Regions from separate parts of the Bacillus sp. YC2 genome, predicted to be linked through region 1. Evidence: riboswitches for the same ligand, from Rfam matches in the RefSeq annotation. Region 1 holds a riboswitch; each other region holds the start of a gene.
What was found. Region 1 has a riboswitch for S-adenosylmethionine ahead of KY305_RS03935 (5-methyltetrahydropteroyltriglutamate--homocysteine S-methyltransferase). Riboswitches for the same ligand answer to the same signal wherever they lie in the genome.

Region 1 (6,007 bases):
CCAGTTCGCCGAACTTAGATGTGACCAGACCGAGCACAAGCTGAAGATCAGGGCGTTTGACATAACGGAGCGGTTCAAAGCCGCCTGAACGCGAGTCATCATACTCCAAGAACAGCCCGTCCAGATCTAACCCGTCAAAAATCGTTTCTGCCGCCGCGTCGTAGCCGCCTTCCGCTGTCCAAGTCGATTGGAAGTTGCCGCGGCAAATATGCATCGTAACGGTCAAGTCGTCAGGGCGGTCTGCGATGGCATCATTAATGGATGCAGCAAACAGCTGGCGCAGCTCATCCGGCGTCGTACCGAAAGCTTCAATTTGACGCAGTCCCGCTTCTGATAAGAAAACGGCCCATGCTGTGTCATCAAGCTGAAGGTAGCGGCATCCGGCGTCATAAAAAGCTTGAATGGCTTTTTTATAAGCCTTTGACACATCGTGCTGAAATTGTTTGTAATCATTCTGATATGCCGCTTTTTCTAATTTGCCTCGGAAAAACAGCATATTCGGGCTTGGAATGGTCATTTTCGGTACGGCATCGCCGGCAATGCTGTGAAGAAATTTATAGTCGTCAAGCATCGGATGAGCAGAAAAATCAATATCTCCGGTCACTTTAATGCCGCGCGCTTTTGTCTGTACATTATGGAACTGAATACCGCTTTCCGGCGTAAATGCTTCAACTCCGTCTAAATTTTCCAAAAAGTCGAAATGCCACCATGCCCGGCGGAATTCGCCGTCAGTCACCACTTTGAGGCCGGTTTCCTTTTGCTTTTCCACAATGCGGATGATTTCGTCATTTTCAATCTGGCGGAGCTGTTCGGCCGAGATCTCACCCGCCGCTTTTTGCAAGCGCGCTTTTTTCACAGCCGCCGGACGCAAAAGGCTTCCGACCTGATCTGCCCGAAACGGCGGTTTTTTTCTTAGAAGAGTGTTCAATGGCTGTTTTGTGTTTTGCTGTGACATTCACGATTCCTTCTTTCCTGTTTGAATATAAAAAAAGCTCTTCCCTTGGATAGGGAAGAGCTTGCGTCCGCAATCTCAACCTTATCTTCAGGATTTAGCACCATTCTGCTGAACAGCGGTTGCCGGGTATCATAGGGCCAGTCCCTCCACCTCTCTTGATAAGGAAACATCATATTCAGAATAAACTGTATTACTATTAATCTTAGTATGTTTTTTTATATTGTCAATATATTTCGATAAGTATTTTTAATTTTCATCCTCAAATAGAACCATATCAATAACGATCGCAATCGCAAGACAAAGGAGAATGTCTTCTTCATTCTTAATCTGCAAATGGTAAGAATCGCCCCAGCTCAGCCATTTTTTATTGACGGTCATGCGGTCCGCCATGCCGTCTGTGATTTGGAAATCCTGCCCCCATAAATCACCGGTGATCTCCCAGCCGAGATGAGAAATTTCAAATTTCGGTTTGAAAAACGTTAATTTCTTTCTCACTTCACATACGGGCTTGCCGCTGACAGAAATCTCATAACGCGGAACAAAAGACATCAGTTTCTGATCGATGCTGGCGAGTGTGCGGCCGTCCAAATCCGTCAGCTTCAGTTCGTCACCAAACGAAAAAAAGCTTCCCTCCACCCTGTAGACCTCTTTTCCGTCATCATTAAATACTTGAAAATGATCCTTAAATGAAAACATCCGCTCTTTAATATAAAAATGATACATAAAAAACTCCTTTTTTTATTTTCTACGAAAAAAGGAGGCAAAAGGTTTCATTTCTATCGGGATAATAGTCATTTTTGGAAGTGAAATAAAAAAAGGCTGCCGATTATCTGCGGCAGCTGTCGTATTATGAAAGCGGCATCCGGCGTTTTTGACGGATCGCGTTTAAATCAATGATGTTGGTCGTGTCGGCAGCTGTCACCAGCGGGCTTGTCTTTGGCGCTTTACGGCGGTTGTCCTTACTGAAAGAAAAAACCAAATAACCTGTTAAAGCAGCGAATATAAGTAACATCATTTTACATACCTCCCAAAAAAAGTTTTGGTATTATTCATTGTACGGAAAAACAAACGAAAAGTATTCAAAAAATTGAAACTTTTTTGGAAAACAGCGACAATTTCCGTAAAAAAGACCATAAGATGTGATGTTTTCTCTGGCTTGTGGTTCTATAGGTTCTATCGGCTGTTAAATCAACATAGTTTATATAACTTTATTGCTATTTTTTGCATGTGTCAAATTAACTAATTACGTCATTTCCGCTTGCCTGTGTTTATTCAGTACCCTAAAAGTTCATTTGATATGCAAAATAACTGCACTTATATGATAGCGCTTTCTTTATTTTTTAGGTGAAATATCAAAAAAGAAATGCGACACCTTAAAAAAATCGTTTAAACATTTTTCGAAGCTTCTTGAAAGGGTTTGATTTTGTTTCAAGTTTGCGCGAGGTGATCAAGCTTTTTTTCAAGGCTTTCGCCACGGTGCCTCTGGCCATATTCTTCACTCCTTCTTTCCGTTTGATACCTTATTTACGGAAATAAAAGGGGAAAAGTTTCATTTTGGTGATGAAAAAACCAAAGCACAGGCGCTTTGGTTTTTAGATTAGGCTCGTTTTTCAAACAGCTTTGCGATTTCGATGATGACGTTTACGGCTTTTTCCATATGGTCGACAGAAATGTATTCATATTTTCCGTGGAAATTTTGGCCGCCCGTGAAGATATTCGGAGTCGGCAGACCCATATATGAGAGCTGTGAGCCGTCAGTTCCGCCGCGGATCGGTTCGATAATCGGTTCGATGTCCAGGTTTTTCATGGCTTCGTACGCCACGTCAACAATTTCTCTGACAGGCTCAATTTTTTCTCTCATATTGTAGTATTGATCATGCAGCTCAAGGCTGACACTGTTTTCTCCGTATTTGGCCGCGAGTGAATCCGCAATCGCCTGCATGTTTTCTTTTCTTGCTATAAAACGGTCTCTGTCAAAATCTCTGATGATATATGACAATTTGGCTTCAGATACGTCTCCGTTCATTGATATTAAATGATAGAACCCTTCGTATCCTTCTGTATATTCCGGTGCTTCCTCTTTCGGCAGCGAGTGATGGAATTCCATCGCGATTTTGGAAGCGTTGACCATTTTGTTTTTTGCCGTTCCGGGGTGAACGCTTTTTCCGTAACACGTAAGTTTAGCGGCGGCAGCGTTAAAGCTCTCATATTGAAGTTCGCCGAGAGGGCCTCCGTCTATCGTGTAGGCAAAAGCGGCGTTAAAGCGGGCCACATCAAATTTATGAGGGCCTCTGCCGATTTCTTCATCAGGCGTAAAAGCGACTCTGATGTTTCCGTGTTTGATGTCGGGATGTTTGATCAAATAGGCCATTGCCGTCATGATTTCCGCAATGCCTGCTTTATTATCGGCGCCGAGCAGCGTCGTACCGTCCGTTGTAATCAATGTCTGGCCTTTATAGCCGGAAAGCTCCGGAAATTGTTCCGGTGAGAGAATGACATTGAGCTTCTCATTCAAGACAATGTCACGTCCATCATAGCTTTCAATAATTTGAGGATTCACATTCTTTCCGGTAAAGTCGGTCGCGGTGTCTACATGGGCAAGAAAACCGATTGTCGGCACGTCTTTGTCTGTGTTTGCCGGCAGAGTTGCCATCACATAACCGTTCTCGTCAATTGTGACCTCTTCCATGCCGATTGACTTTAATTCGTTCACGAGCATGTTCGCCAATGTCAGCTGGCCGGGGGTTGAAGGACAGCTTTCATTGCTTTCATCAGATTGTGTATCGACTTTTACATAAGACGTAAAGCGTTCAATGATCTCATTCTTCATACCGTCATCTCCTTTGTCTTATCTTACCATGTCCGGGGAAAGAATTTCTATTTCACAATCCCGTTTCGTCTCGCAAACACAACCGCCTGAGTCCAATCTTGCGCCCGGCACTTTTGGGTGATGCGGTGGACGTGGGTTTTTACGGTGCTTTCACTGACAAAAAGCGTTCCGCAATTTCTTCATTTTTCAGACCGTACGTCATTTGCTGTTTTGTAAATGTGCGGCGCAAGGGGCTGCCTTTGTTTGTTCTGAAAGGCTTGTGTAATGAGTTTAGCGGCAGTGGCTGTCCGGAAAATGGCTTCTCCTTTTGCAGCAGCACGAACGGCGTCAATTAATTCCTCAGGATGTGTATCCTTCAGTATCGAAAGTGGTTAGAATGATGATTTTCGGATCGAGAAGGGCGGTCATAATTTCTTTAGTTGCTTCTATGCCTGAGAAAATCGGCATCTGGACGTCCAGTAAGGTGACATCGGGTTTCGTTTGCATTGCGATGCCGCCGCTTCCCGTCCGTCACCGGCCTCATCGGCGACGATTATATCTTTTTGCGTGCCTGATGATGTACCGGAAGCCTTCCCGGACGAGCGGCTGGTCGTCAGTCAGGCAAAATGAAATAATTGCTCATACTCATAAGATCAATTCCTTAAGAAATCAATTCGTCCATCGGCAGGTTGATTTTTTTACACAGATGAAAACAAAATATGAAGGAACCATGAATAAACTATTAAACTTCTTGAAAATGGATGATGAAGGCAGAAAAAACCTATATAATATGGTCAATTCATTCAAATAGGGAGGCTTTAATCATGGCAATTTTAGTGACAGGCGGAGCGGGTTATATCGGAAGCCATACATGTGTTGAGCTGTTAAATAGCGGCTATGATATCGTGGTATTGGATAATCTGTCAAACAGCTCAGCGGAAGCTGTAGAGCGGGTGAAAGACATTACCGGAAAAGGGCTGGCGTTTTATGAAGCGGACCTCCTTGACCGGGAAGCGGTACATCGGGTGTTTGCTGAGCATGACATTGAGGCCGTCATTCACTTTGCGGGATTAAAAGCGGTCGGTGAATCTGTTGCGGTTCCGCTCAAGTACTACCATAACAATCTGACGGGAACGTTTATTTTATGTGAAGCCATGCAAACGTACGGTGTGAAAAAAATCGTCTTCAGCTCATCGGCGACGGTGTACGGCGTCCCGGAAACCACGCCGATTACCGAAGACTTCCCATTAAGCGCAACAAATCCTTACGGGCAAACGAAGCTGATGCTTGAACAGATTTTGCGCGATCTGCATACGGCAGACCCTGAATGGAGCATTGCGCTGCTGCGTTACTTTAATCCGTTTGGCGCGCATCCGAGCGGCCGGATCGGCGAAGACCCGAATGGCATCCCGAATAATTTAATGCCGTATGTCGCCCAAGTAGCAGTCGGCAAGCTCGAACAATTACAGGTGTACGGCAATGATTATCCGACCAAAGACGGGACGGGCGTGCGTGACTATATCCATGTCGTTGACCTTGCTGAAGGCCACGTCAAAGCGCTGGAAAAAATACTGAACACAACAGGCGCTGACGCCTATAACCTCGGAACCGGAACCGGCTACAGCGTTCTTGAGATGGTCAAAGCTTTTGAAAAGGTATCAGGAAAAGAAGTTCCGTACCGTTTTGCCGACAGACGCCCAGGCGACATCGCCGAATGCTTCGCCGACCCGGCAAAAGCAAAGGCTGAATTAGGCTGGGAAGCAAAACGCGGGCTGGAAGAGATGTGCGCCGACTCTTGGAAATGGCAGTCTTTGAATATAAACGGGTATCAAAAAGTGTAATGAGAAAAGAGACCTTCAACGAGAAGGCCTCTTTTTTATATGGTTATTTTATTTTTACTTCAATATCGTTGCTGAACTTCAATTTCCAAGTTCCTTTTGCATACGCATTTTTATCTACTTCAAAAGCTTTCACGTCAGTGACCTTAATGTTTGGGTTTAAGTCGCTTAAGATTTTACTGTTGTCCACTTTTGTTTCTGTCGCATAGCTTGAAGAAGCGTCAATATCTGCATCATAGGATGTTCCTTCAGAATCTGCTAATTTAGCGCTTGGAATAGAAAAAGAGCTCAATGGTTTTTTTGAAATGTTTTTGACTGTATATTGCACAGCCACGATAACGCCGCCGTCAGATGCATTTTTCTCGATATATTGTGTTCCTACCGAATCTCTTTTTTCTACTTTCG
Region 2 (6,007 bases), on a different contig from region 1:
AAATTCTCCATTCTTAACTGAAAATTCAAGATGATCGACAGCCGTTACACCTTTATAATTTTTCGTTAATTTCTTCAGCTGAATGGCGGGCATTTACTCTTCCCCGCCTTCTTCATCTATGTTTTTTGCATTTAAAATATCATTAGCGAATTCGAAAAAGAGTTCTTGTTTTACAAGAGCAATACCCTGCTGGTCATCACCTAACATGAGCAGCGAGTCTCCTGGCTGAATATGAAAAACTTCTCTTGCTTCTTTTGGAATTACAATTTGCCCTTTCGTTCCAACTTTGACAGTTCCAAAGATATGCTTTCCTTTTGGGGCTACCATTTCATGTCCAGTAAGAATTGTATATTTTGTATGATTTGTATTACTGAACATACCAAACATACTCTTTTTTTGACACAAATTTCAAGCGTGAAACAAAAATTTTCCCAGGTATACAAAAACACTCCTGCCTCATCATCCGAGACAGGAGTGTTTTTTATTTTTTATTATCTTTTGCCATTTCCAAATGAGGAATGCCAGCGTCGAGAAATTCTTCCCCGGACGTGACACGGTATCCTTGTTTTTCGTAAAACGGCACCGCCCGGGTCTGTGCATTTAAGATAAAAGCAGAAGCGCCGCGCGCGGCTGCGGCTTTTTCAAGCGCCTGCATAATGATTGCGCCGACACCGAGAGAGCGGTGGCTCTTCATTACGCAGATGCGTTCTAATTTGGCATAGCTGTCTTTCAAGCGCCACCTGCCGGCTCCGACGGGCTGGCTTCCATCGTAAATGACGATATGTTCTGATTCGTCTTCTAAATGATCGATTTCTTCTTCTTCCGGTACTTGCTGTTCTTTAACAAAGACCTCTTTTCTGATGAAAAAAGCGTCGTTTATTTGTTTTTCAGTATGAGCGATGATGGCTTCCAAAACAGTTATTCTCCTCCGCCTAATAAAAATGTTTCATATACTGTCCATGAGCCGTTATCCAATTGATAGAGCAGATGGAAACGGTCAATGATTTCCTCGTGGGAAAGCTCCAGCATTTTCAGCTGGCCCAATACGTCAGAATGTTCATCTGACGAAAGCTTCTGGCCGACTGTCACATGCGGAACAAAGCTGTATTCCGGCTTGCCGGTTAATGCCCCTGAGTAGCATTTCTCACTCAGCGCTTTTAATTCATCCGTTGGCTCCGCTTTCATGTAGATGACATTATTGACGGGAGAAAACGAGCTGTATTTGGTGATTTTTAAAACGAGCGGATGTGACTCCTTTGCAATCTGTCTCAGCTGTGATACGACTTGCTCAATTTCCTGTTCAGCGGATTCAAACGGTTCTCTCAGCGTCAGATGCGGCGGAATCAGCGCGTAGCTCGGGTCATAGCGTTTCCGGTACGAATTTGCGAGATCCTGCAAGTTTTTTGATGGAAATAAAACGATACCGTATTTCATGAAAGTTCCCTCCTTGAATGAATGTAAAAGTGATTACAGCATTTTTTTCAGCGCCGGTGTGATGAGCGGCTGCCAGTAAGTCCATTTATGATCCCCGTCAAAGGTTTCATAATGGTATTCAGACTGTTTCGTTTCCAGCAGCCGTTTGAGCTCTTCGTTCGGCGCAGTAAAATCAACAATCTTGCCGTCCGTTGTATGGACGTCTGTTTCTTTTACTCCGATTTGGTGGTAAACGGAGATCTGCTTTATATCCTCCGACTCTCTGACGGCATCAATTACATGCTTGTCGACATACGGAGACTGCATGATGACGTTTCCAAACATGTTCGGATAATCAATCGCCGTCAAAAGCGAAACGGTTGCCCCGAGAGAATCCCCGATCATTGTGCGGCCGAAGCCGACTTGATAAGTTGGGTACTCTTCGTCGATAAAAGGGACAAGTTCATTTGCGATAAACCGTTTATAGGAGGCAAACTTGGAGCCTTCAGGATGGTACGTGTTTCTTCGCTCCTGAACATTTTTATAGGGAACACCGATAATGATGCAGCGGTCAATCTCCCCTTTGGACATGAGCTCTTCCGCCTGCCGGCCGATTCTCCCCAATCTGAAGTAATCATGGCCGTCTTGAGCGATGATCGTATGGTATTTGTACAGTGGGGAGTAAGTATGCGGCAGGTAGACCAAAACGGTCATTTCCTCTTCAAGCTCATGTGAAAAAAGTTTTTTCTCATGGATTACTCCGGTTTTCGGTGCCACATTGCATTCCTCCAGGGCGTCTCTAGTCTTGATTGTGTTTTTTTCCTATTGTACCATGAATTATTAGAAATTTCTTTCTTCAGATGTACTTCTTGCGAGAGTTTGGAATGAATAAAAAGTTGTTGAAATTCATTTAACAGTGAGTTAATATAGAACAATCAGAAAATACAAAACAATATTCTTATCACGAGAGGTGGAGGGACTGGCCCTTTGAAACCTCAGCAACCGGTTTGCTTTGCCGTCAGAAGGCAAAGTGCCAAGGTGCTAAATCCAGCAAGCGATTCACATGCTTGGAAGATAAGAGGAAGAGAAAAGCTCCTTCTTCTTATGAAGAAGGAGCTTTTTTATTTTGAAAAAAGGATGGTGCTTACTTATGACGCAGCATGTTGAAACAAAATTAGCCCAAATTGGAAATAGAAGTGAAGAAGCAACGGGAACTGTCAGTCCGCCGATTTATCTGTCCACCGCTTTCCGCCACAGAGGTATAGGAGAGTCTACCGGCTTTGATTATGTACGCACAAAAAACCCGACACGCCAGCTCGTGGAAGACGCCATTGCCAATTTAGAAAACGGGGCGAGAGGTTTTGCCTTCAGCTCGGGAATGGCAGCCATTCAAACCATCATGGCTTTATTCAAAAGCGGGGATGAACTGATCGTTTCTTCAGATTTATACGGAGGCACATACCGTTTGTTTGAAAATGAGTGGAGGAAGTACGGTGTAAGCTTCATTTATGATGATTTCAGCGATGAAGACTGTTTACGCTCAAAACTGACGGACAACACGAAAGCGGTATTTGTTGAAACGCCGACAAACCCGCTCATGCAGGAGACAGATATCGAAAAAATCGCCCAGATTACGAAAGAGGCGGGCTTGCTGCTGATCGTAGATAATACTTTTTATACCCCCGTTCTTCAGCGCCCGATCGAACTTGGCGCCGACATCGTCATTCACAGCGCCACAAAATATTTAGGGGGGCACAATGACTTGCTTGCTGGTCTTGTTGTCGTTAAGGATGAGGAGCTTGGCGAGATCATGTTTAATCATCAAAATGCCATCGGCGCCGTCCTCCCGCCGTTTGATTCGTGGCTTTTAATGAGAGGGATGAAAACACTCGGTCTCAGAATGCGCTGTCATGAAGAAAACGCCCGTGAGCTTGCGGTATTTTTAGAACAGGAAGAAGAAATCGCCGACGTGTTATATCCCGGAAAAGGCGGAATGCTGTCTTTCAGGCTGCAAAAAGAGGAATGGGTCAATCCGTTTTTAAAGGCGCTGAAAACGATCTGTTTCGCAGAAAGTCTCGGCGGGGTGGAAAGCTTTATTACATACCCCGCGACGCAGACGCACATGGACATTCCGGAAGACATCCGTATCGCAAACGGCGTCTGCAATCGCCTGCTGCGCTTTTCAGTCGGGATTGAACACGCAGAGGATTTAAAGCAGGACTTGAAGCAGGCGCTACGCCAAGTGAAAGAGGGGGCTGTGTCATATGAGTAATCAAAATTGGACGCTTGAAACCCAACTCGTGCACAATTCATTTAAAACAGACGGGGCCACGGGAGCCGTCAGCGTGCCGATCCAGCACGCCTCTACATTCCATCAGTCTTCATTTGAAGAATTCGGGGCATATGATTACAGCCGCTCCGGCACACCGACCAGAACGGCCCTTGAAGAGACAATTGCGAATCTTGAAGGCGGAACGAGAGGTTTTGCTTTCAGCTCGGGAATGGCTGCGATTTCTACGGCATTTTTACTTTTGTCCCAAGGCGACCACGTTCTCGTCACAGAGGATGTATACGGCGGAACCTTCCGCATGGTGACTGAGGTATTGTCCCGTTTCGGGATCGAGCACACCTTTGTCGATATGACGGACACGGAAGCGGTCGCCCGCGGCATCAGGCCGAATACAAAAGCCATCTATATGGAAACTCCTTCAAACCCGACGCTCGGCATCACGGATATCGAGGCAGTCGTCAAACTGGCCAAAGATCACGGCTGTCTGACATACCTGGATAACACGTTCATGACCCCGGCTTTACAACGCCCGCTTGATCTTGGCGTAGATATCGTGCTTCACAGCGCAACGAAATTTTTAAGCGGGCACAGCGACGTATTGTCAGGCCTCGCCGCTGTAAAAGATGAAGAGCTCGGCAATCAGCTTTATAAGCTGCAAAACTCGTTTGGCGCGGTGCTCGGCGTACAGGACTGCTGGCTTGTGCTGAGAGGCTTGAAAACATTGCAGGTCAGATTGGAAAAAGCGAGCCGGACCGCTGAGCGGCTGGCTGCATATTTTCACCGGCACCCTGCTGTCAAAAACGTTTACTATCCAGGGCTGGCCAGCCACCCGGGGGCTGAAACACATAAACGCCAAGCAAGCGGATCAGGCGCCGTTCTATCCTTTGAGCTGGAAAGCAAGGAAGCCGTCAAAAAGCTGGTGGAGAACGTATCGCTCCCGGTATTCGCCGTCAGCCTGGGCGCCGTCGAATCCATCCTCTCATACCCGGCGACAATGTCGCATGCCGCCATGCCGAAAACAGAAAGAGAAAAACGCGGCATCACAGACGGCCTGCTGCGCCTGAGCGTCGGAGTCGAAAACGCCGAAGACTTAGAGCGCGACTTCGAACAGGCGCTGAAACAAATTGCCCCCGCCGGTGTGCGGTAATCAGAGCGCTGCGCTTTGCGCGCAGCGCCTTTTTTATTTTTTATAAAAAAGTGTTGACGAATGGGGAAGCAGGTTATATAATTATAAATGTCAGAGAGACAACAACATACCCAGTAACACATACATATCATGATTCCGTAGCTCAGCTGGGAGAGCGCTACCTTGACAGGGTAGAGGTCGCTGGTTCGAGCCCAGTCGGAATCATAGCCGAAACCCTTGCTACGCAAGGGTTTTTTACTTTTCCTTTAATAAAGCCTGTTTATCAAATTCGCGAGTTGTTGGCGAACTTGGACCATTTTGCGGTGGGGGTTGTGTAATAATAGGGCTTACCTTTCTCGCTATGGAAAATATATTGGTGTTCGCGTACTGAACGAAGCGCCAGTTCTTCAATGGTGCTGACCGTGCCGAATGGCACGATTGTAAAATATCAGCTTGGCTCAACTGTCAACGGATGGGGCTATGTTGAGTACACCAATTCAAAAGGCCAAACATTCCACGGATATGTGAACGTCTCCTACATTAAGAGTGATAATGAGCTGAAAAGCGGCGGCAAGAAGAAAGTAACATCGTCAAAGCCTAAAACAACTCAAAAATCAAAATTCAGCCTGCCTACGGGTATTTTTAAAGTGGCAAGCCCGTTGACCCGAGGGGAGACCGTTAAACAGATTCAGACGGCGCTGGCGGCTCTTTATTACTACCTCGATAAGAGAGCAAAGAACTTCGGAATCGATAGCTATTATGGGCGGAAAACAGCTGATGCAGTAAGACGGTTTCAGCTGATGAACGGACTAACTTCTGATGGCATTTACGGAGAGAAAACGAAAGCAAAACTTGAAGCAAAATTGAAGTAATAAAAGAAGCCCTTCTTATAAGAGGGCTCTTTTTCTAACTATGTTGTTTTAGGTGTTTTTTAATTTGTTCAGTGACTTGCTTAAGCCATTCTAATGGAGTTATATCATCTTCAGGAAAGTATATACCATCCGCTGCTTCCTCTATAAATTCATTTTTGTCTTCTTCTGAATAATCACTATTTACAAACTCAGTTAGTGCTATTAAATCTCTTTCTTTTAGTTTTTGTGATGCTTCATTTAAATATTCATCAAGTGCATTTTCCGGAGACTCTATATCTTGGTGGAAATGTCCACCGAGAAATCTAA
Region 3 (6,007 bases), on a different contig from region 1:
GCAGGTCATCTCCGCTGATTGAACCATTTTCAATCACCGCCTCCTTTATATGATCCTCCTTAAGCGCTTCACTAAAAGAAAGAAGCGGTAATTGCTCCGGAATTTTCGGTTTTTGTATCGTATTCATCGACTTACTCCCTTTACTAAAATAATAGCTGAAATCAGCGATTGAAACATATAGTGAATCGAAACGGTTTTTCTTATGATAATCAGAAAACATATACAGCACCGCCTGCAAAGCGTGCCTTACATCTTCGCCGATTTTCGAGTGTTTCGCTTATTGAAAGAGCGTAATGGAAAAGCGGAGCGGCGTCAACCGCAAGGGACTGAAAAAACGGATAGGGGGAATGACAGATGGGATGCTACGTTCAAACCGAAGAAAATGTGAGTTTATTTGTCGAGGATATCGGGCAGGGACAGCCGATTGTTTTTCTGCATGGCTGGCCGCTCTGCCACAACATGTTTGAATATCAGATGAATGAACTGCCGAAAAAAGGGTTCCGCTGCATCGGCATTGATTTCCGGGGCTACGGCCAATCTGACAAGCCGTTTGAAGGCTATGATTATGACACGATGGCTGATGATGTGAAGGCCGTCATCTACACGCTGGAGCTGAAGGATGCGGTGCTCGCCGGGTTTTCGATGGGCGGTGCCATCGCCATCCGTTACATGACAAGACACGGAGGGGCGGATATTAAAAAGCTGATTTTAATGTCGGCGGCAGCCCCGGCATTTACAAAACGGCCTGATTATCCGTACGGCTTTCGAAAAAAAGACGTTGATGATTTGATTGCCGATTTTAAAAAAGACCGGCCGAAAGCGCTCGCGGATTTCAGCCGTATTTTCTTTGCGAAAAGCAAAACGCCGGAGTTCAGGGAATGGTTCCAGAATCTCGGTTTAAGCGCCTCATCCTACGGCACCCTTCATTCCGCCGCCGCTTTGCGGGATGAGGATTTACGCAAGGAGCTGATGGATATTACAGTGCCGACACTGATTATGCACGGCGTGAAGGATAAGGTCTGTTCCGTTCATTTTGCGAAGGAGCTGAAGCGGCGGATTCAAAGTGCGAGCTTCATTCCTTTTGAAGAAAGCGGGCACGGTATCTTCTATGAAGAAAAAGACCGTCTCAATGAAGAAATCACCCGGTTTGCCAAAGAATAACGCGTTAAAAGCCCTGATAAGAAATATTCTCTTATCAGGGCTTTCGCTTGCTCGGCCGGAAAGTCAGGCAAGTTTTTTATACATGATCAGATGCGGCCCGATGCCCGGAATGTCAAAGGTTTCGCCGATGCTTTTCCAGCCGAGCTTTTCATAATACCCTTTCACATGATATCTGGCATTGCACCAGACAAGCGCCGCACCCATATCTGTCAGTGTCCGTTCTGCGTATGCAATTAATGTGCTTCCAGCTTTTTGTGTGCGGTATTCCGGGAGAGTCGCCATTCCGCGCAGCTGATAGGCGGGTGTTTCCTTTAATGTTTTTTGTTCTTGCGGATAGAAAGAGGCGATGCTGATCAGCGTCCCTTCGAAAAACGCCCCCAGATGAAAAGCGCCTGCCACGTTGTCCTGATCATATTTGCAATCCTCAATGGTCTGGTGAGGGCGCAGTATTTTATGTCTGATATTGTACGTATCTTCTGCGGTAATGAATTTTACTTCAAGCATGGCCATTCTCCTTTATCTGTCTCTTTTTCTTAATCGTACCATGAAAAGGCCGCCTGTCACATCAGGCGGCCTCATTTTTACCCGTATCAATTTAAATAGACATTTGTCCGCTTTTCATCCTTTTGCTTAATATAAGTGGCAAGCTCGGACGTCAAATCAGAACGGAGAAAAGGGGTGATTAAATAGATTCCGTTAAACAGCTCGCACGCCGTGTCAAGGAGGGACTTGGCAATGGCAAGGCCTTCGGTTTTCTGCTTCTGTTTATCCTCTCCGGCAAGCGCCATTTTTTCGCGGATGCCGTCTGACAGCTTAATACCGGGGATTTCATGATGGATGAACTCCGCGTTGCGGCTGCTTGTTAACGGCATTATCCCGATATATACCGGTGTTTGAAGATGCTTCGTTTCCTTATGAATGTCAATGAGCTGCTGCTCTGAGTAGACGGGCTGGGAAACGAAATAATCGGCGCCGCACTCGATCTTTTTCTCCAGCCTTTTGACTGCCTTGTCAAGATGGCGGACATTCGGATTAAACGCGCCTGCCACGGAAAAACTGGTTTTTTTACCGAGCGGTTTTCCCGATAAGGAGATGCCTTCGTTGAACTGTTTAATCAGTCTGATCAAGTCAAAAGACGTTAAATCATAAACAGAGGTGGCCCCCGGAAAGTCGCCGATTTTTGAGGGGTCGCCCGTGATGGCTAAAATATCGGTCAGTCCGAGGGTATCAAGCCCCATTAAATGCGACTGAAGACCGATGATATTCCGGTCTCTGCATGTGATATGGACGAGAGAACGAATATCAAGCCGCTCCTTTAATAAAGACCCGCAGGCGGCATTGCTGATCCGGGGCGTCGCGAGTGAATTGTCGGCGAGCGTCAGCGCCTCAATTCCGGTTTCCTTTAATTCAGCTGCCGCTTGCAGAAATTTGTCAAAATTCAATTTCTTTGGCGGGTCAAGCTCCACAATAATCGAACGTTTTTTCGCGGCTATTTCATTTAATCCCGGTTCGGCCCGTTCATCCCGGACAGTGATTACCTCTTCTTCCCGTCTGATTTTCACCTCTTTTTCCGTGACGGGAAGAAGCCCGCGGACCGCTTCCGCCATTGCCCGGATATGGTTTGGCGTCGTACCGCAGCAGCCGCCGATAATCCGCGCGCCCTGCTTGCGGAATTCAACGGCGCTCTCACGGAAATAAGTGTTGTCTGTTTCATAAACAAGCCGGCCTTCTTCAAGAGACGGAAGACTGCTGTTCGGGTAGACGGATAAATAAGCGTCGCGGAAAATCGGCACTTCGGTGAGCGCTTCAATCATGTGATACGGGCCGAGACGGCAGTTAATGCCCGTTATATCAGCGCCGATGTCAGCAATCGACCTGAGCGCTTCCCCAAGCGGCGTGCCGTCCTGAAGCACACCTTGCTCGTGCATCGATACATTGAGCATGATCGGGAGTTCCGTTTCCTTTCTCGCGATCTTTAATACTTCACGCGCCTCCTCTAAATCATAATAGGTTTCTAACAGAAGGCCGTCCGGCTCTTCGTGCAGTAAGAGATACAGCTGCTCCCGAAAGCTGCGTTTGATTTCTTCAAGGCTGTAGGCGTTTTTGTTAAAGGTGCGGATGCCGCCCATCGTTCCCAGCACATAGGCGCCGTCTGAGGAGGCACGCGCGATTTTGACCGCCTCCTGGTTAATTTTTTTCGTCTCATCTTCCAGTCCGTATCTTGACAGCTTAATGTAATTCGCCCCGTACGTGTTCGTTTGAATAATGTCTGCGCCTGCCTCCACGTAAGCCTTATGTATCCGTTTGATTTCCTCAGGCTTTGACACATTCAGCTCCTCAAAGCACCTGTCAATGCCATAGGAATAAAGCAGAGTTCCCATCGCTCCGTCGCCGATTAAAATCCGATGCTGCAAATCTTCTAATAGTCCCATTATTTGCCTCCCTTATTCACATTCAGCAAGGAAAAAAGAGAAATAAAAAAAGTCTTCTTAAGAAGAAGACTTTTTGATCATTTGTCTCTCTTCTTATCTTCCAAGCTGTTTTGTAAGCTTGCTGGATTTAGCACCTTGGTCATGGTTTTAATAAACCATTACACCGGTTGCTGAAGCGTCGTCGGGCCAGTCCCTCGGCTTCTCTTGATAAGAACGTTCATTTAATTGTCATGGGTTTCCAAATGTTAACTCCGAAAATCCCTTTCTCCAAATTTACCGAAAATAGAGACAATAATCAATAGGAATCACACAATTTATCTAAAATTAATAAATTGAACATCAATCGGCAGGTCTGCCCCGCGGACAGCTGATATAATCTGCTGCAAATCATCTTTGTTTTTTCCGGTCACGCGCACTTGGTCATCCTGTATTTGTGATTTTACCTTCAAGCCGGAGTTTTTGATCACGGCATTGATTTTTTTCGCGTTGTCTTTATCAATGCCCTGCACAAGCTTCGCGCGCTGGCGCACCGTGCCCCCTGAGGCATTTTCGATTTTGCCGTATTCGATGTTTTTCGTCGGAACCTCGCGTTTAATCAGCTTGCCGCTAAGCACGTCTTTAAGCTGGTTTAATTTAAATTCGTCATCAGAAATCAGCACAAGTTCTTCTTTTTCTAATGTCACGTCACTTTTAGACCCTTTAAAGTCATAGCGGGTGCCGATTTCCTTCAGCGTCATTTGAATCGCGTTTTGCACCTCGGGAAATTCAACTTTGGATACAATATCAAAAGAACTTTCTTTTGCCATATGAAAACCTCCTATAACATTTCACTTATGTGTTGATTATAGTAGAATAAGGAGAAATGTCCAACAGCATAAAGCATGAATTTGTGTTTGTTGGAAAAAATGAGAAAAACAACAGCCTATATGGGCGAAGGCAGGAAGGACGATAACATGAGACCAGGGCAGCAGCTCACGTTGAGTATAGATCACCAAACCGATTTCGGGTATTTTTTAACGGACGGCGAGGATACGGTTCTTTTACATAACAGCGAAATCACAGAGGACATTGAAGATAAAGACGAAGTGGAGGTGTTTATTTACGTCGACCCACAGGAAAGGCTCGCCGCGACGATGAAAAAGCCGCTTATCAGCTTTTATGACTACGGATGGGTGGAAGTGACGGATAAGGTGGAGGATATGGGCGTATTCGTCGACGTCGGCCTCTCAAAAGACGCGCTCGTAGCGACAGAGCATCTTCCTCCGTATGAATCCGTCTGGCCGCAAAAAGGCGACAGGCTGTATTGCATGCTGAAGGTGACAAACCGAGGACGCATGTTTGCCAAACCGGCGCCGGAGGACATCATCAGCGAATTATTTTCGGATGCAGACGAAGAGATGATGAATAAAGAACTGACAGGCACAGTGTACAGGCTGATCGCTTCCGGCTCGTTCATTATTACTGATGAAGGAATCCGCGGGTTTATTCATCCTTCTGAAAGAAAGGAAGAACCGAGACTCGGCAGCCGTGTGACGGGACGTGTCATTCAGGTGAAGGAAGACGGTTCAGTCAATATGTCGCTTCTCCCGAGAAAGCAGGACGCTCTTTCCGTTGACGCGGAAGAGATTCTGACATATTTAAGATCGAGAAACGGCGCCATGCCTTACGGAGACAAAAGCCATCCTGACGATATCCGCGAGCGGTTCAATTTAAGCAAAGCCGCCTTTAAACGGGCGCTCGGCCATCTGATGAAAAACGGCAAAGTTTATCAGGAGGACGGCTGGACGTACGAAAAACAATAAATTTTCTGCAAAAACACCGGTGGATACCACCGGTGTTTTTTATTTCCTCTAAAACCACAATATCCCTGATTATCTTTCTCCTCATGTTTGTTTTCGATAAAAATAAATATTTTATTGAAATAAAATATCCTGACATGCAGACCGATATATAGAAAAAACCGTAAAGGAGATTTTCAATGAAAAAACTCGTGATATTTGCGGCTGTTCTGCTGATCGCACTCGGAGCAGCCGGATGTGCAAACAGCCAAACAGACGAAACGGCCGGGCGCACGACGAAAAAAATCGGCATGATGCTGACGGACAATGGGCTTGGCGACCAGTCCTTTAATGATTCCGGTTTTCAAGGCTTAATGAAAGCAAGAGACGAGCTCGGCATCACATTTGACTACAGAGAAATAAAGGATACCGGTACATATGAAAAAGGACTGACCCAGCTTGTAAAAGAAGGAAATGATCTTGTTGTGGGGCTTGGCTACAGCATGCAGCCAGATTTAGAGAAGGTCGCCAAAAAATATCCGAACCAGCAGTTTGTGCTGATTGATTCAGTGTCCGAATTGAAAAATGTCACCTCCGTTACCTTTAAAGAGGATGAGGGAAGCTATTTAGCCGGAG
Region 4 (6,007 bases), on a different contig from region 1:
CTTTTTAACGAGCCGTTCCCTCCCTTTTCGGATAACGGCGGGATCAAGCCTTCTTCAGAAGATGCGCTCCGCGTTCATGATCTGTCATTTAAAAGAGGATCGAAACCGATTTTTCAGAACCTGGGCTTTTCCGTGAAAAAAGGCTCAATCACTGCGATTGCCGGGCCTAACGGCACCGGAAAGTCCACGCTTCTCTCAGTGCTTGCCCGGCTGAATCGGCCGGAGAGCGGACTGATTGAAATAGACGGGAGACCGGTTGATTCCTATTCTGAAAAAGAGCTGCGGCGCCACATGGGATTTGTATTCCAAAATCCTGAGCACCAGTTTGTCACTGACACAGTCATGGATGAACTGCTATTCGGCTTTGAACGTCATAAAGCAGTGAAGGAGAAAGCCCTTCAGCTGTTAACCCGGTTCGGACTCCGGCGCTATGTCTCGTATCATCCGTTTTCGTTAAGCCAAGGACAGAAACGCAGGCTCAGCGTTGCGACAATGCTGATGCACGATGTAAAAATGCTGCTGCTTGATGAGCCGACATTCGGCCAAGACGCAAAAACGGCGCGTGAATGTATGCAAATGCTTCAAGAGATTCAGGCAGAAGGAACGGCGGTTCTAATGGTGACACACGATATGGAGCTTGTCTCCGACTATGCCGACAGCATCCTTGTGCTTCATGATACGAACCTGGTTTACTATGGGTCACCTGACTTTCTGTTTTCTGAACGGCACGAGCTCGTTGAACAGGCAAAGCTGGCTTTGCCGCTGAAGTATGAATGGATGAGACAAGATGGGGGGCAGAGACATGAATCACCGGCTGCAAGCTGTTAACCCGACGATAAAAGCGGCGGCTGTCCTTTGCTGTGTCGTGATGCTGTCGTTTATTTATAATCCATATACGCCCGCTTTGTTTTACATTATCATCGTGGCAGGTGTCATAACGGCAGGCCGGATTCCGCTGAAAAAATGGCTTCTGTTTACGGTTCCGTTTTTCATTCTTGCCTTCGGCTGCTTATGGACAGCGGCCGTTTTCGGAAACGTCCCGACAACTGCCGGCAACCTGCTGTTCCGGCTGGGTCCTATTTCCGTCAACAGTGACAACGCGGCGCTCGGCATTTCGATCGGTTTTCGCATTTTATGTTTTTCTGCTTTGTCGATGATGTTTATTTTCACAACCGATCCGATTCTGTTTATGCTGAGTCTCATTCAGCAGTGCAAGCTGCCGCCGAAGCTTGCGTACGGCATTATCGCCGGATTTCGGTTTCTTCCTCTTCTGAAAGACGAGATCCGGATCATCAGGCAGGCGCACAGAATCAGAGGCGCTGTGACTGAATCCGGCCTGAAAGGAAAGCTGTCCGCTTTTACACGCTATACCATTCCGCTTTTGGCAGGTGCGATCCGGAAAGCAGAACGCACAGCCATCGCAATGGAATCAAAAGGTTTTACAGGCAGCCGAAACCGTACGTTTTACAGGACCGTGACTGTGCGGGGCGGCGACTGGTTCTTTTTCCTGCTCGTCCTTTTATTATTTGGCGCAAGTTATACTGTCTCTTTATTCTTTTTATAAAAACAGGCTGCCGGAGACGATTCGGCAGCCTGTTTTTGTTATGTACGCTTCTGTCACTGATTATAATTAAGCGCTTGAGCCAAGTTTGACTTAATCGTGATATTTGAGAAATTAATACCGAGCTGAACGGCCGTTTGGGCGATTTCCGGCCTGATTCCGGATAAGGTCGATTTGACTCCGATCAAATTAAGCGCCTCAATCAATTTAAAGATTTGGTGCGCCACCATCGTATCCACGACCACCACGCCCGACAAGTCGATTAACAAATGCTCGACACGCCTGTCTGCACAGGTGCTCAACGTGTTTTCAAGAATAAATTTAGCCCGCTCAGTGTCGATATCGCCGACAAGGGGCAAAAGGGCCGTGCGTTTGCTGAGTGTGATGACCGGCGAGCTTAATTCTAATATCATTTCCCGCTGCGCGTTCAGCTGCATTTTCGAATTATGCTCGGCATGATCAACAAACGTATAAATGGTAAAATCAAATACTTGAACGATTAAATCCTCCCATTTCTTCCTTTCTCCCCGTGCAAACAAAGACTCGTGAGAATCGGCAAACGCATCGTAATAGCTTTTGTACAGCGTCCGGTTTCTCATAAATTCACGGACCACATATTGAACGGGTGTGTCTAAATGCTTCTGGTCCTTCGCAAGCTCGATCACCCACCGTTCGAACTCTTCCAAAAATTCCTTTTCCGGTTTGATATACATGTTATTAATATGCCGGTAAAATTCTTTATCCTGCTCAAGCAGTTCTTCTGTCATAACCGGATTCGTCAAGGAATAGATCGAATTGGGGTCTGTTTCTTCCATTGTGTCGATCCAATCTTTTGCAATTTGATCAACCTGTCCTGAAAAATATTCGTATAATGCTTCATTTAGTTTCATACCTCTTCTCCTTTCCCATTTCCAATTATAGCGTCAGCGGGTGCCGATTCACAGTGAAAGCTGTTAATCTATCCATTTATTTGAAAATAATTAGTGCAATGGTTTGCGCCTGATTTGTCAAAATGCTTCAAATGACTCTTTCCAAGCAGCGGTCCCTGCCATAAAATAGTAGCAACACCCTTGTATCCACTTGCAAACATAAAAAAGGAGGGCTTTTTTATGAATGGTGAAATGCGCTTGATCCCGTATGTCACGAATGAGCAGATGATGGATGTGAACGAGCTTCCTGAGGGTATTAAAGTGATTAAGGCGCCAGAATTGTGGGCAAAAGGGTTTAAAGGCAAAGATATTAAAATCGCGGTTCTTGATACAGGCTGCGACACGAACCACCCCGATTTAAAAGATCGGATTATCGGCGGTAAAAATTTTACAGATGATGACGGAGGCAAAGAGGATGCGATTTCCGATTATAACGGACACGGCACCCATGTTTCCGGAACGATTGCTGCTAATGATGCAAACGGCGGAATTTCCGGGGTTGCGCCAGAGGCAAGCCTGTTAATCGTCAAGGTGCTCGGCGGTCAAAACGGCAGCGGAAAATATGAATGGATTATTAACGGCATTAATTATGCGGTTGAACAAAAGGCTGATATTATTTCCATGTCACTCGGCGGACCGAGCGATGTGCCGGAGCTGAAAGAAGCCGTCACAAATGCCGTGAAAAACGGCGTACTGGTCGTCTGCGCAGCAGGAAATGAAGGTGACGGAGACGAGCGGACAGAAGAGCTTTCTTATCCCGCTGCTTACAACGAAGTCATTGCAGTCGGATCGGTTTCCGTAGCTCGAGAATCGTCTGAATTTTCAAACGCAAATAAAGAAATTGACCTTGTCGCTCCAGGAGAAAATATTCTCTCCACCCTCCCTAATCATAAATACGGAAAGCTGACGGGCACTTCAATGGCAGCCCCGCATGTGAGCGGAGCGCTCGCCTTGATTAAAGGGCTTGAACAAGATGCTTTTCAGCGAACGCTGTCTGAGGCTGAAGTTTATGCCCAGCTTGTACGCCGGACGCTTCCGCTTAATATTGCCAAAACATTAGCGGGGAACGGATTTATTTATTTAGACGCGCCTGACGTGCTGATGGAAAAAGCCGAACAGTCACAGCTGCTGTCTCTATAATATTTTTTTCATATAATGTTATCTTCATTTGTCAGATATTCAGTTTTTAAAATATGAGATTTTCTATTGACAGCGATCTTCATAAGCTGTTAAGATAACCAACAAATGATGTAACTTTTCAAAAAAATTAAAATAATTTCTCTTATCGAGAGTTGGGCGAGGGATTGGCCTTTTGACCCCAACAGCAACCGACCGTAATACCATTGTGAAATGGGGCGCGTGATTTTTGCGCCGAGACGATTGTCTCTTAAGGCACGGTGCTAATTCCATCAGACGTGATCTGAGAGATAAGAGAGGCTGACTTTTGATGTTAAAGCCTCTTTCTCTCATGAGAAAGAGGCTTTTTTGTTACATCTCACTAAAGGAGGAGACATAATGACAACAATTAAAACTTCGAATCTGGGCTTTCCGAGAATCGGCTTGAACAGAGAATGGAAAAAAGCGCTTGAGGCGTATTGGAAAGGAAATACCGACAAAGAAACATTCCTTAAGGAACTTGACGGATTATTTTTATCCGCGGTCAAAACACAGCTTGATCAGCATATCGATATTGTGCCGGTGTCTGATTTCACCCATTATGACCACGTACTTGATACAGCCGTCAGCTTTAACTGGATTCCGAAAAGGTTCCGCAGCATTACCGATCCCGTTGATACATATTTCGCCATTGCCCGCGGCGCAAAAGATGCCGTTTCTAGTGAAATGACAAAATGGTTTAATACCAACTACCATTACATCGTTCCTGAATATGACGAAAGCCTGGAATTCCGCTTAACAAGAAACAAGCAGCTTGACGATTACCGCCGGATCAAAGAAGAATTCGGAGCGGAAACAAAACCTGTTATCGTCGGCCCGTTCACATTTGTCACGCTTGCCAAAGGCTATGAACAATCAGAAGCGAAAGCCATTCAAAAACGCCTCGTCCCTCTTTACGTCCAGCTTTTGAAAGAGCTTGAAGCAGAAGGCGTCAAATGGGTTCAAATTGATGAGCCTGCGCTCGTGACAGCTTCTTCTGAGGATGTCCGCGCCGCAAAAGAACTCTATGAAGAAATCACAAAAGAGCTGTCAGGCTTGAATGTTCTTTTACAAACGTATTTTGATTCCGTTGATGCTTACGAAGAACTGATTTCTTATCCGGTACAAGGCATCGGGCTTGATTTCGTGCATGATAAAGGCAGAAACCTTGAACAGCTGAAATCGCACGGCTTCCCGAAAGATAAAGTGCTGGCAGCAGGTGTGATCGACGGACGCAACATTTGGAAGATCGATGCTGAGGAACGCCTTGATGCGGTTTTAGACATTCTCGAGCACGCAGATATTGAAGAGTTGTGGATTCAGCCTTCCAGCAGTCTGCTGCACGTCCCGGTAGCGAAACATCCTGACGAGCACCTGGAAAAGGATTTGCTGAACGGACTGTCATACGCAAAAGAAAAATTAGCTGAACTTGATGTCTTGAAGAAAGGGCTTCTGTCCGGAAAAGCCGCGATCAGCGAACAGATTGAGCAATCCAAAGCCGCTCTGGATGCTTTGAAAACTTTCGCTACAGGAGCAAACTCCGATCAAAAAGATGAGCTTAATCAATTGACAGAACGAGATTTTTCCCGTCCTGTGCCGTTTGAAGAGCGTCTCGCACTTCAGAATGAATCGCTCGGCCTTCCCCTTCTGCCGACGACGACGATCGGGAGCTTCCCGCAGTCTGCTGAAGTGCGCAGCGCACGTCAAAAATGGCGGAAAAAAGAGTGGACTGATGAACAGTACCAAGCATTTATTAATGCAGAAACAAAACGCTGGATTGACATCCAGGAAGAAATCGGCCTCGACGTACTCGTTCACGGAGAATTCGAACGGACGGACATGGTTGAATATTTCGGTGAAAAACTCGCCGGTTTCGCCTTTACAAAATATGCTTGGGTGCAATCTTACGGTTCACGCTGCGTCCGTCCGCCGGTCATTTTCGGAGATGTCGAATTTATCGAACCGATGACTGTAAAGGATACGGTTTACGCCCAATCGCTGACAGAAAAACATCTGAAAGGCATGCTGACGGGCCCTGTTACCATTTTAAACTGGTCATTCCCGCGTGTGGATATTTCCAGAAAAGAAATCGCCTTCCAAATCGGCCTCGCCCTCAGAAAAGAAGTAAAAGCGCTTGAGGATGCCGGCATTCAGATTATCCAAGTGGATGAACCTGCGCTTCGGGAAGGGCTTCCGTTAAAAACGCAGGATTGGGATGAATATTTAACATGGGCTGCAGAAGCATTCAGATTAACGACGTCTTCTGTGAAAAATGAAACGCAAATCCATACACATATGTGTTACAGCAACTTTGAAGATATCGTTGATACGATTAATGACCTTGACGCAGATGTAATTACGA

Region 2: another riboswitch for S-adenosylmethionine. It lies ahead of KY305_RS06680 (methionine biosynthesis PLP-dependent protein); the one in region 1 lies ahead of KY305_RS03935 (5-methyltetrahydropteroyltriglutamate--homocysteine S-methyltransferase).
Region 3: another riboswitch for S-adenosylmethionine. It lies ahead of KY305_RS07145 (bifunctional homocysteine S-methyltransferase/methylenetetrahydrofolate reductase); the one in region 1 lies ahead of KY305_RS03935 (5-methyltetrahydropteroyltriglutamate--homocysteine S-methyltransferase).
Region 4: another riboswitch for S-adenosylmethionine. It lies ahead of metE (5-methyltetrahydropteroyltriglutamate--homocysteine S-methyltransferase); the one in region 1 lies ahead of KY305_RS03935 (5-methyltetrahydropteroyltriglutamate--homocysteine S-methyltransferase).

What each region holds. Positions count from the first base shown of each region.
Region 1 is NZ_JAHXDO010000001.1:772,234-778,240, reverse strand. It holds gene KY305_RS03935 (5-methyltetrahydropteroyltriglutamate--homocysteine S-methyltransferase) at 1-955, opposite strand, end outside; SAM riboswitch class I at 1,034-1,120, opposite strand; gene KY305_RS03930 (LURP-one-related/scramblase family protein) at 1,202-1,678, opposite strand; gene KY305_RS03925 (hypothetical protein) at 1,803-1,970, opposite strand; gene pepT (peptidase T) at 2,553-3,785, opposite strand; partial or broken gene KY305_RS03915 (response regulator) at 3,833-4,400, opposite strand; gene galE (UDP-glucose 4-epimerase GalE) at 4,589-5,605, shown strand; gene KY305_RS03905 (DUF4352 domain-containing protein) at 5,649-6,007, opposite strand, start outside.
Region 2 is NZ_JAHXDO010000003.1:1,335-7,341, reverse strand. It holds gene KY305_RS06705 (ABC transporter ATP-binding protein) at 1-93, opposite strand, end outside; gene KY305_RS06700 (AbrB/MazE/SpoVT family DNA-binding domain-containing protein) at 94-327, opposite strand; gene KY305_RS06695 (GNAT family N-acetyltransferase) at 482-913, opposite strand; gene KY305_RS06690 (YjcG family protein) at 919-1,434, opposite strand; gene KY305_RS06685 (esterase family protein) at 1,468-2,190, opposite strand; SAM riboswitch class I at 2,369-2,494, shown strand; gene KY305_RS06680 (methionine biosynthesis PLP-dependent protein) at 2,564-3,685, shown strand; gene metC (cystathionine beta-lyase) at 3,678-4,850, shown strand; tRNA gene KY305_RS06670 (tRNA-Val) at 4,982-5,054, shown strand; partial or broken gene KY305_RS20240 (peptidoglycan-binding protein) at 5,213-5,701, shown strand; gene KY305_RS06660 (contact-dependent growth inhibition system immunity protein) at 5,736-6,007, opposite strand, start outside.
Region 3 is NZ_JAHXDO010000003.1:82,019-88,025, reverse strand. It holds gene KY305_RS07160 (pentapeptide repeat-containing protein) at 1-127, opposite strand, end outside; gene KY305_RS07155 (alpha/beta fold hydrolase) at 355-1,161, shown strand; gene KY305_RS07150 (GNAT family N-acetyltransferase) at 1,225-1,665, opposite strand; gene KY305_RS07145 (bifunctional homocysteine S-methyltransferase/methylenetetrahydrofolate reductase) at 1,752-3,593, opposite strand; SAM riboswitch class I at 3,684-3,807, opposite strand; gene KY305_RS07140 (YajQ family cyclic di-GMP-binding protein) at 3,908-4,399, opposite strand; gene KY305_RS07135 (CvfB family protein) at 4,499-5,395, shown strand; gene KY305_RS07130 (BMP family lipoprotein) at 5,572-6,007, shown strand, end outside.
Region 4 is NZ_JAHXDO010000008.1:110,481-116,487, reverse strand. It holds gene KY305_RS14110 (ABC transporter ATP-binding protein) at 1-828, shown strand, start outside; gene KY305_RS14105 (energy-coupling factor transporter transmembrane component T family protein) at 803-1,564, shown strand; gene KY305_RS14100 (STAS domain-containing protein) at 1,618-2,451, opposite strand; gene KY305_RS14095 (S8 family peptidase) at 2,671-3,630, shown strand; SAM riboswitch class I at 3,770-3,924, shown strand; gene metE (5-methyltetrahydropteroyltriglutamate--homocysteine S-methyltransferase) at 4,006-6,007, shown strand, end outside.